3 regions of the Pantoea sp. X-Soil-MYKO-1289 genome follow, and region 3 is predicted to be linked to each of the others. Evidence: predicted binding sites of a transcription regulator. Region 3 holds the regulator's gene; each other region holds the start of a gene.

Region 1 (3,278 bases), 3.3 Mb from region 3:
GATCCCGGCGCTGATGCCGCTGATGCTGCACGCCGACAAAATGAAAAGCGCCTACGTCGTACAGCTGTGGGACAAAGACGGCAGGCTGCGCGCCAGCTCCTGGCCGGAGCTGCACGCGCCGCTGCAGGCGCAAAAAGGGTGGCACGATATCGACGTCGGCGACTGCGACGAGTGCGCCTGGCGTATCTACACGCGTCCCGGCGAGCCGGGCAGCGACATTAAAACCATTCAGGTGATGCATAACCTCAGCCATATGCGAGCCGAGATGGTGAGACGCGCGCTGGCGGCGATTATTCCCCTGATTTTGATGATGCCGCTCTCGCTGCTGGTGATCTGGCTGGTGGTGCGCAAGATCACCCGCGATCTGCGCGTCGCCTCGCGCGAAATCGCCGCGCAGGAGACGCTGCATCCCCATCTGGTGTCGCCTGAAGGGCTGCCGGATGAGATCCTGCCGCTGGTCGAAGCCTACAACTCGCTGCTCAACAAGCTGCGCGCCGCCTGGTCGTCGCAGCGCCAGTTCCTGGAGGACGCGGCGCACGAGCTGCGCACGCCGGTCACGGCGGTGACGCTGCAGCTGGAGAATCTGCGCCAGCATATTCAGCCGGGCGAAGCGAGCCGCCAGTTCGATCAGCTGGAAGCGGGCGTGACGCGCACGCGCCATCTGGTGACGCAGCTGCTCAATATTTCGCGCCAGGAAGATAAAACCGTGGTCGCTTCGGTAGAAAACATTGAGCTGGAGGATCTGCTGAAAGAGAGCATCGAGCAGCTGATGGTGGTGGCCGACAAGCGCGGCATCGATATCGGCTTTAACGGCTCGACGCGCTATCGCCTGCAGGCGAGCCGCTCCGAGCTGCGCAGCCTGTTCGATAATCTGATCGGCAACGCCATGCTGCATACCCCGGAAGGCAGCCTGGTGGACGTTTTGCTGCATCGCGTCGGCGATCGCACGGTGGTCGATATCGTCGATAACGGGCCGGGCATGCCGGAGGCGTTTATCGATCGCGCCTTTGACCGCTTTACCCGTTCGCCGACCGTGAAGGCGCAGGGCAGCGGCTTAGGCCTGTCGATCGTGCGCAGCGTGGCGCAGAAGCATCATATCCAGGTTTCCCTCTCCAACTGCCTCAATCCGCAGGGCGCCATCTGCGGTCTGCAGGTTCGCGTCACCCTTCCCTGATTTTCACGTTCGCGCGCGATGCCGACAACGTAAACGGTTGCGGCGTTCCGTTCGCTACGGCTTATTTTCGTGATGAACTTCACACTTTCACGTAAATGCAATGCAACACATTTTGACAAACGTGAGCAAAATCTATTTTCTATCGCCCTGTAACGGTCAGGCTACGCAGGTCAAAAACCGGCTGTAAAAAACGGTTACATCTTCGCCGCCCCACTCTGGGATCGATTTCACTCTGACTGCGTTCCTGCGCGGTCAAAAGCATGTGGTTAACGATAATGAAATTCAAAACCTTGATAGCAGGCGCCTTGCTGGCAACGTCTCTGAGCAGCGGCGCGCAGGCCGCCGAAAGCGATCCGCAATATCTCTCTGACTGGTGGCACCAGAGCGTCAACGTGGTGGGCAGCTATCACACCCGCTTCGGACCGCAGTTCAATAACGATGTCTATCTGGAATATGAAGCCTTCGCGAAAAAAGACTGGTTCGATTTTTACGGCTACCTCGATCTGACCAACTTCTTCGGCATGGGCAACAGCAACGCCAACGGCATTTTCGACCACGGTTCGCCGATGTTCATGGAAATTGAGCCGCGTTTCTCTATCGATAAGCTGACCGGCACCAGCCTGGCCTTCGGTCCGTTCAAAGAGTGGTACTTCGCCAACAACTATATCTACGATATGGGCCGCAACAGCGATAACCGTCAGAACACCTGGTATATGGGTCTCGGCACCGACATCGACACGCACAGCGACGTCGGCCTGTCGCTGAACGTCTATGCCAAATATCAGTGGGAAAACTACGGCGCGGCGAACGAGAACAGCTGGGATGGCTATCGCTTCAAGGTGAAATATATGGTGCCGATTACCACCCTGTGGGGCGGCAACCTGAGCTATATCGGCTTTACCAACTTCGACTGGGGTTCCGATCTGCGCGACAAGTCAGACGCGTCGCGCACCAGCAACTCCATCGCCTCCAGTCATATTCTGTCGCTGGGCTACGACCACTGGCATATTTCCGCCGTGGCGCGTTACTTCCACAACGGCGGCCAGTGGGCGGATGGTCAGGAGCTGAACTTCGGTCGCGGACCGTTTGAAGTGAAATCAACCGGCTGGGGTTACTACCTGGTGGCGGGTTATAACTTCTGATAAAAGCGGGCTACTAACTGCTGCCCGCTTGAAAGCAGTGCTATCGCAGGAGAGCTGGCCCGATCGCAAAGACGCAAAAAACGGCATCCCTGCCAGCTCGGCCTGCGCGGATACGCACCTCATCCCTGAGGTGCGCCCGTTGCCGGGCCAACGCGATGCGTTGTTCAAAAACGCTCCCGGCGTTTTTGTCCATGGCGCAGGACGCTTTGCTCTTCGGGCCAGCTCTCCTGCTTGCAGGCATTTTAGCTGTCTGTAAGTAACCGTTTTGCAGTCGGATCAGCCTCACCGCGTAAACACTTTACTTGCCTGAGACAGACTTATTCCTGCGGCTTCTCAACGTTGATGCGCCACGGAATGCCGAACTTATCGATAAACATCGCGAAGCCGTTCGACCAGAAAGTCTCCTGCCACGGCGTCGTGACCTTGCCGCCCGCCGACAGTTTCTCAAACCAGGCTTTACCCTGTTCGACGTCGGTGGTCGACAGGCTAACCGCGTAACCGGCGTGCTCCGATGCCGGCGGCTTCTCGGTATTGCCATCGCTTAGCATCAGTTCTCCTTCGCCGATACGCAGCTGGGCATGCATAATCTTTTCCGGCGGCAGCGGCGCCGCAGATTGATCGCCAACCTGTTCGCCCTGATCCGGCATATCACCGAACGTCATTTTATGGAGCAGCTCTCCCTCGGTAGCCTGCAGATAAAAGTCGATAGCCTCTTCGCAACGGCCATAGAGAAACAGATAAGGACTGACTTGCATCTTCACCTCTATATTGTCGGTTGGATTTCTTACAGTACCTTACCAGTGTAGACGATCGGCTTTACCCGTTGTTTTTACTGGCAATAACGCCGAAAGAGCTGCGCCATGTAAGCGCTCATCGGCGTCAGCGCCGTCTCCTTTCGCTGGATCAAATAGAAGGTCGCTTTCGGTAAGGGATCGTCCAGATCCAGCGCCACCAGCTGCTGG
Region 2 (3,278 bases), 410 kb from region 3:
CATGGTCTATACCCACGACTCCATCGGTCTGGGCGAAGATGGCCCGACGCACCAGCCGGTCGAGCAGCTGGCCAGCCTGCGCACCACGCCGAACATGAGCACCTGGCGCCCGTGCGACCAGGTAGAGTCAGCGGTGGCGTGGAAATACGCTATCGAGCGCAAAGATGGCCCGAGCGCGCTGATCTTCTCTCGCCAGAACCTGGCGCAGCAGGAGCGTACGCCTGAGCAGCTGGCGAACATCGCGCGCGGCGGCTACATCCTGAAAGATTGCGACGGTCAGCCGGAGGTGATCCTGATCGCCACCGGTTCTGAAGTTGAGCTGGCGGTCGCGGCTTACGACAGGCTGAGCAGCGAAGGCATCAAAGCGCGCGTGGTTTCCATGCCTTCTACCGACGCCTTCGACAAGCAGGATGCTGCCTACCGCGAAGCGGTGCTGCCGAAAGCGATCGGCGCGCGCGTCGCTATCGAAGCGGGCATCGCCGACTACTGGCAGCGCTATACCGGCCTGCACGGCGCGGTGGTCGGCATGACCACCTTCGGCGAATCTGCACCGGCTGAGAAGCTGTTCGAGGTGTTTGGTTTCACCGTTGACAACGTTGTGGCGCAGGCGAAAGCGGTACTGTAAGTGCCTGGGGTTCGCCCGCGCAGGCGGGCGAACCCGATAAAGCGACGGCTACAGCAGCGTCGCTTTATGCAGTTGAAATGCCTGACTGGCGGAGGCAGGTGCGTCGGTCAGGAGACTCTCTTTCGTCTCCTGTTGCCAGGGAACGGAAGAGCCGTAGAAGCGTCCCTGATGATGTACCGACAGCGATTCGCACTCGATGGTACCCTCCATAAACCCTTCGGCATTAACCGCCACTTCGTTACTGTGACACAGCCCTTTCAGCTCGCCGCTGATCTCTGTGCGCTGCGCATAGATCTCGCCGTCGACCCGTCCCTGTTTCTGCACCACCACGGTTTTTTCCGCCGTGATTTTGCCGCTTACGCTGCCGCTGATATGGACATCGCCCTTTGCGGTGATCTCGCCGACGATGGCGCAGGTGTCCGGGATGGTGGTGACGTTGCCAGGCGCTGCCTTCACCACGGTGGCGACAGAGACGCTCTCTTCAAGATCGTCCACTGGCGGCGTGGTTGCCGTCGTAGGGGTATCGGTGTAGCTGGCGTTAAAACTGTTCTCTTTGCGTTTAAACATGGTTATTCCCTTCTTTAATCTTAATCCTCTGGAAGCCGCCCTGGCGATAAACGCAACCGCGACTGCCAGCAGCAGTCCGCGATGCTGGTACATCAGCTTCAGCGTAACGCTCCAGCTCAGCAGGTAGATCGCCAGAGCGGAGGCCCAGATAAACCAGAGATACCAAAGCAGGTTGTAGTTCATAGGTTGTCTGCTGTAAGGAAGCGCCCGTTGCCGCTCTTCGGCCGGGTGGCGCTAAGCAGGGTTACTTTACTAAAGCGGATCGCGTCTGGCGCTCGTTTTTTATCCATAGTGGTGAAGCAAGTGTGATCCTGGTCAGATTTTTAAATTCTGTTTTGATCTGACGCATTCCAATTATTACCGCTTCTCTTTATTGTAGCTGAACCGTTTCAGTTCGCGCTGCGACGGCGTTTTTTCCGACGGCATGCTGTTGCAAAAGCGCGAGAATTTCCTGTACAAACGTGAACGTCTGGCTCAGGCTAACGGTCCGATTTTGCACTGAATTTAACTGCTGGGGTGATATGACGGTTCGCATTGCCATTAATGGATTTGGTCGCATCGGACGCAACGTGCTGCGCGCGCTCTATGAAACCGGGCGGCGAGCAGAAATCACGGTGGTGGCGATTAACGAACTGGCGGAGGCGGCCGGCATGGCGCATCTGCTAAAGTACGACACCAGCCACGGCCGCTTCGCCTTTGACGTGCGTCAGGAGCGCGATCTGCTGTGGGTCGGCGACGATACCATCCGCATTCTGCATCACGCCGCTATCGACGCGCTGCCGTGGCGCGAGCTTAACGTCGACGTGGTGCTGGAGTGCACCGGCGTCTACGGCAGCCGGGCGGACGGCGAGGCGCATCTGCAGGCGGGCGCGAAGAAAGTGCTTTTCTCCCATCCGGGCGGCAGCGATCTCGACGCCACCGTGGTGTTCGGCGTGAACGAACAGGCTCTTAAACAAACTGACCGCATCGTCTCCAACGCCTCCTGCACCACCAACTGCATTATCCCGGTGATCAAGCTGCTGGACGACGCCTTCGGCATCGAGTCGGGCACCGTAACCACCATCCACTCGGCGATGCACGATCAGCAGGTCATTGACGCCTATCACAGCGACCTGCGCCGCACGCGCGCCGCCAGTCAGTCGATTATTCCGGTCGACACCAAACTGGCCGCCGGGATTAGCCGTATTTTTCCGAAATTCGCCGATCGCTTCGAAGCGATTGCGGTGCGTGTGCCTACTATCAACGTGACGGCTATCGATCTCAGCGTCTCCGTGCGCCAGGCGGTAAGGGCCTGCGAGGTCAACGCGCTGCTGCAAAACGCGTCAGAAGGGGCATTTCGTGGTATAGTTGACTATACGGAATTACCGTTAGTCTCAGTAGATTTTAACCACGATCCGCACAGTGCCATTGTGGACGGCACGCAGACGCGGGTCAGCGGTCAGCACCTGATCAAGACCCTGGTCTGGTGCGACAACGAATGGGGCTTTGCTAACCGAATGCTCGACACGACGTTAGCGATGGCCGCAAGCGGTTTCAGGTAAGGCGCGGTTTGCGCCTGGCAAAACTTATGAGAATCAACGAGAGGGTTCACCATGTCTGTAATTAAGATGTCCGATTTGGATCTGGCTGGTAAGCGCGTTCTGATCCGTGCCGATCTCAACGTACCAGTAAAAGAAGGGAAAGTGACGTCAGACGCACGTATCCGTGCTTCTCTGCCTACCATCGAATCGGCGTTGAAACAGGGCGCAAAAGTGATGGTCACCTCTCACCTGGGTCGCCCGACTGAAGGTGAATACAACGAAGAATTCTCCCTGCTGCCTGTTGTTAACTATCTGAAAGAAAAACTGAACGGTACTAACGTTACCCTGGCGAAAGACTACCTCGACGGCGTTGAGGTCGGCGCGGGCGAGCTGGTGGTGCTGGAAAACGTTCGCTTTAACAAAGGCGAGAAGAAAGACGACGAAGCGCTGTCGAAAAAATATGCCGCGCTGTGCGACGTCTTCGTGATGGACGCCTTCGGCACCGCGCACCGCGCGCAGGCCTCGACGCACGGCGTCGGCAAATTCGCGCCGATCGCCTGCGCAGG
Region 3 (3,278 bases):
GGATCCAGTAGGGCTTGGGAATATCGAACAGCATCGCCAGCGCGCTGCCGAACATCAGCATCACGGCGAAGCGTGCCGCGGTGCGCAGCGCGGCGGACTTCAGCGACAGATAGCTGCGCAGCGCCGGCAGCAGCGGCAGGCGGCGCTGGCGATCGGTCATCAGGTCGCGCTGGTAGAGCGGTTTTTGCGTGCGCAGCACGCGCGCGATGCGGCTGAAGTGGTAGTAGCAGAAGTGGCCCACCGGATTATCGGGATGCTGACGGGCGATTTTCTCCAGCGCGCCGAGCGGCTTCTCCATATCGAAACGACTCGGCAACTGATGGTAGAGAATGGCGTCGGCCAGCGCGCGCAGCCGCGCCGAGATAATTTTGGCGTTCCAGCGGATCACCGCTTCGGCGTGGCTGCGCTCTACCAGCTTCTGCACCTCTTCCGGCTGATGCAGGCTGACGGAGATATGCTCCTGCAGGTCGAGCGCCACCTGAAACGCGCGCGTCAGCCGTTTGTGGCTGTTGTCGCGGCTGGCGGAGAGCATATGCATCTGCTGATAGCAGGTGTTGATCAGATCGACCGCTTTCTGCTGGCGCGCCAGCAGCGGCGGCAGCGCTTTTTCCGGGTCGGTAAGCTGGGTCAGCAGGGTATATTTCGCGTCGCAGTAGTCCGCCAGCTCGCGGTAGATCAGGCTCAGGGTTTCGCGCATCGGCTGCTCTTTCCACAGCCAGAACCAGAACCAGTTGAAGAGTCCGTACCAGAGCGTGCCGCCGATATAGAGCAGCGGCGGCACATAGATCGGCAATCGGCCGATCAGGCTCAGGGTAAAGATGGCCGCCACCAGCGTGCCGGAGAGCAGGCGGCCGTGCAGCGGGCTGATTTCGCCGGTGACGCCCAGCAGCAGCGGCAGAGCAAAGAGCACGGCAGGCAGCGGCACCCCTTTCAGGGTTAAGAGCTGGATCAGGAAGCTGCCGAGCGCGAACAGCGAGCCGCCGACGATGAGACGTTTGAAGAAGCGCTTATGGGGCGTATCCAGACCCGCGACGTTGCAGCAGGCGGGAACCAGAGAGAAAAGCAGGCCTTTTTGCAGATCGCCGAACAGCCAGCCGAGCGCCACCGGAATGCAGAGCACCAGCGTCTGCCGCAGGGCATAGTTAACTTCGGGGTGATAGATGATTCGGCGCCACATCACTTCACTAAAAACAGTAACGGCGTGACGGTGACATCACGCCGTGAGTGAGAGGAAATCAGCGGGTGCCGTAAACGACAATGGTTTTGCCGTGTGCGGAAATCAGATTCTGGTCTTCCAACATTTTCAAAATGCGGCCCACGGTTTCACGCGAGCAACCAACGATTTGGCCAATTTCCTGACGAGTAATTTTGATTTGCATGCCGTCGGGATGCGTCATGGCGTCTGGCTGCTTCGCCAGGTTAAGCAGGGTTTGTGCAATACGTCCGGTCACGTCGAGGAAAGCTAAATTGCCCACTTTTTCCGATGTAACCTGCAGACGGCGCGCCATCTGCGAAGAGAGACGCATTAAAATATCCGGATTCACCTGGATAAGCTGACGGAATTTCTTGTAGGAAATTTCCGCTACTTCGCACGCGGTTTTCGCACGTACCCAGGCGCTGCGCTCCTGACCTTCTTCAAACAGGCCAAGCTCGCCGATAAAATCACCCTGATTCAGGTAAGAGAGGATCATCTCTTTGCCCTCTTCATCTTTGATCAGCACCGCAACGGAACCTTTCACGATGTAGTAGAGGGTTTCAGCCTTCTCACCCTGATGAATCAGCGTACTTTTGGATGGATATTTGTGAATATGGCAATGGGACAGGAACCATTCGAGTGTAGGGTCTGTTTGCGGTTTGCCGAGAACCATTCGCTATTATCCTCTGTTGTAATCGTGCCCAAAACGCGGGGAGATGAGTCCCTGCCAGGCGATGAAAGCTTCAAGCGTTTCCCCTAAAGGAGATTATTCGGGCCTTATTTTGCGCCAGGCGCTTGAGATGTCCCGTCTTCGTCCCTATCAGAACGAACTATTTTCAGCACTGTTTGTAGCACAGCTTTTGCCGACTGTCTTCTGTTGTCTCGCTTCAGCAAAGGGGGGATTACTCTGGATTGCTGTTTGCCAGGTGAACGCGTACTCTGGCGGCAAACGGGCTATTCTCGAGGTAGAAACATGCAGGCAAGAGTGAAGTGGGTCGAAGGATTAACCTTTCTCGGCGAGTCGGCGTCGGGACATCAGATCCTGATGGACGGCAACTCCGGCGATAAAGCGCCTAGTCCGATGGAGATGGTGCTGATGGCCGCGGGCGGCTGTAGCGCCATCGACGTGGTCTCTATTTTGCAAAAAGGCCGCAACGATGTGGTGGACTGCGAGGTGAAGCTGACCTCGGAGCGTCGCGAAGAGGCGCCGCGCCTGTTTACCCATATTAATCTGCATTTCGTGGTCACCGGCAAGGCGCTGAGCGATAAAGCGGTCGCGCGCGCGGTGGATCTCTCGGCGGAGAAGTACTGTTCGGTGGCGTTAATGCTGGGCAAAGGCGTAGAGATGACCCATAGCTATGAAGTGGTCGCGCTGTAAAAAAGCGCACTGTACGTAAGGAGCGGGTAGCAAGGCCCGAAGAGCAAAGCGTCCCGCGCCATGGACAAAAACGCCGGGAGCGTTTTTGAACAACGCAACGCGTTGGCCCGTTTACGGGCGCCCCATCAAGGATGAGGGGCGTATACGCGCGGGCCGAGCTGGCAGGGATGCCGTTTTTTGCGTCTTTGCGATCGGGCCTTGCTACCCGCGACCGCGCCAGACCTGGTCAGGCGATCTGTTTGCCTTCCATCAGCCGCTGCACCAGCGGCGCCATAATCAGCTCCATCGCCAGCCCCATCTTGCCGCCCGGCACCACCAGCGTATTGATGTGCGAAATAAATGAGCCCTGCAGCATCGCCAGCAGATAGGGGAAGTCGATATTCTCCAGCCCGCGAAAATGGATCACCACAAAGCTCTCGTCCAGCGACGGAATTTCGCGCGCGGCGAACGGGTTCGAGGTATCGACGGTCGGCACGCGCTGGAAGTTAATGTGGGTGCGCGAGAACTGCGGCGTGATGAAGTTGATGTAATCCTCCATCGAGCGCACCACCGAGTCCATCACCGCCTCGCGCGAGTGGCCGCGCTCGCCGGTGTCGCGCACCAGCTTCTGGATCCACTCCAGGTTGACGATCGGCACCACGCCCACCAGCAGATCGACCTTCTCCGCCACGTTATGCTGCTGCGTGACGACGCCGCCGTGCAGCC

The links. Region 3 encodes CRP, which controls carbon source genes, mostly activating them, when cyclic AMP is high. Its sites were predicted from a motif close to ATGTGANNNNNNTCACAT; they were not measured.
Region 1: the regulator CRP is predicted to act here: its motif matches at 1,242-1,259, upstream of AC6I7Z_RS17505 (nucleoside-specific channel-forming protein Tsx).
Region 2: the regulator CRP is predicted to act here: its motif matches at 1,496-1,513, upstream of epd (erythrose-4-phosphate dehydrogenase).

Annotation. Positions count from the first base shown of each region.
Region 1 is NZ_AP036004.1:3,667,733-3,671,010, forward strand. Features, by position in the region: gene AC6I7Z_RS17500 (sensor histidine kinase) at 1-1,174, shown strand, start outside; gene AC6I7Z_RS17505 (nucleoside-specific channel-forming protein Tsx) at 1,450-2,316, shown strand; gene yjdN (VOC family metalloprotein YjdN) at 2,634-3,071, opposite strand; gene AC6I7Z_RS17515 (LysR family transcriptional regulator) at 3,146-3,278, opposite strand, start outside.
Region 2 is NZ_AP036004.1:740,414-743,691, forward strand. Features, by position in the region: gene tkt (transketolase) at 1-625, shown strand, start outside; gene AC6I7Z_RS03540 (bactofilin family protein) at 674-1,375, opposite strand; gene epd (erythrose-4-phosphate dehydrogenase) at 1,714-2,733, shown strand; gene pgk (phosphoglycerate kinase) at 2,785-3,278, shown strand, end outside.
Region 3 is NZ_AP036004.1:327,714-330,991, forward strand. Features, by position in the region: gene AC6I7Z_RS01490 (YccS/YhfK family putative transporter) at 1-1,177, opposite strand, end outside; gene crp (cAMP-activated global transcriptional regulator CRP) at 1,236-1,868, opposite strand; gene AC6I7Z_RS01500 (OsmC family protein) at 2,169-2,573, shown strand; gene AC6I7Z_RS01505 (phosphoribulokinase) at 2,800-3,278, opposite strand, start outside.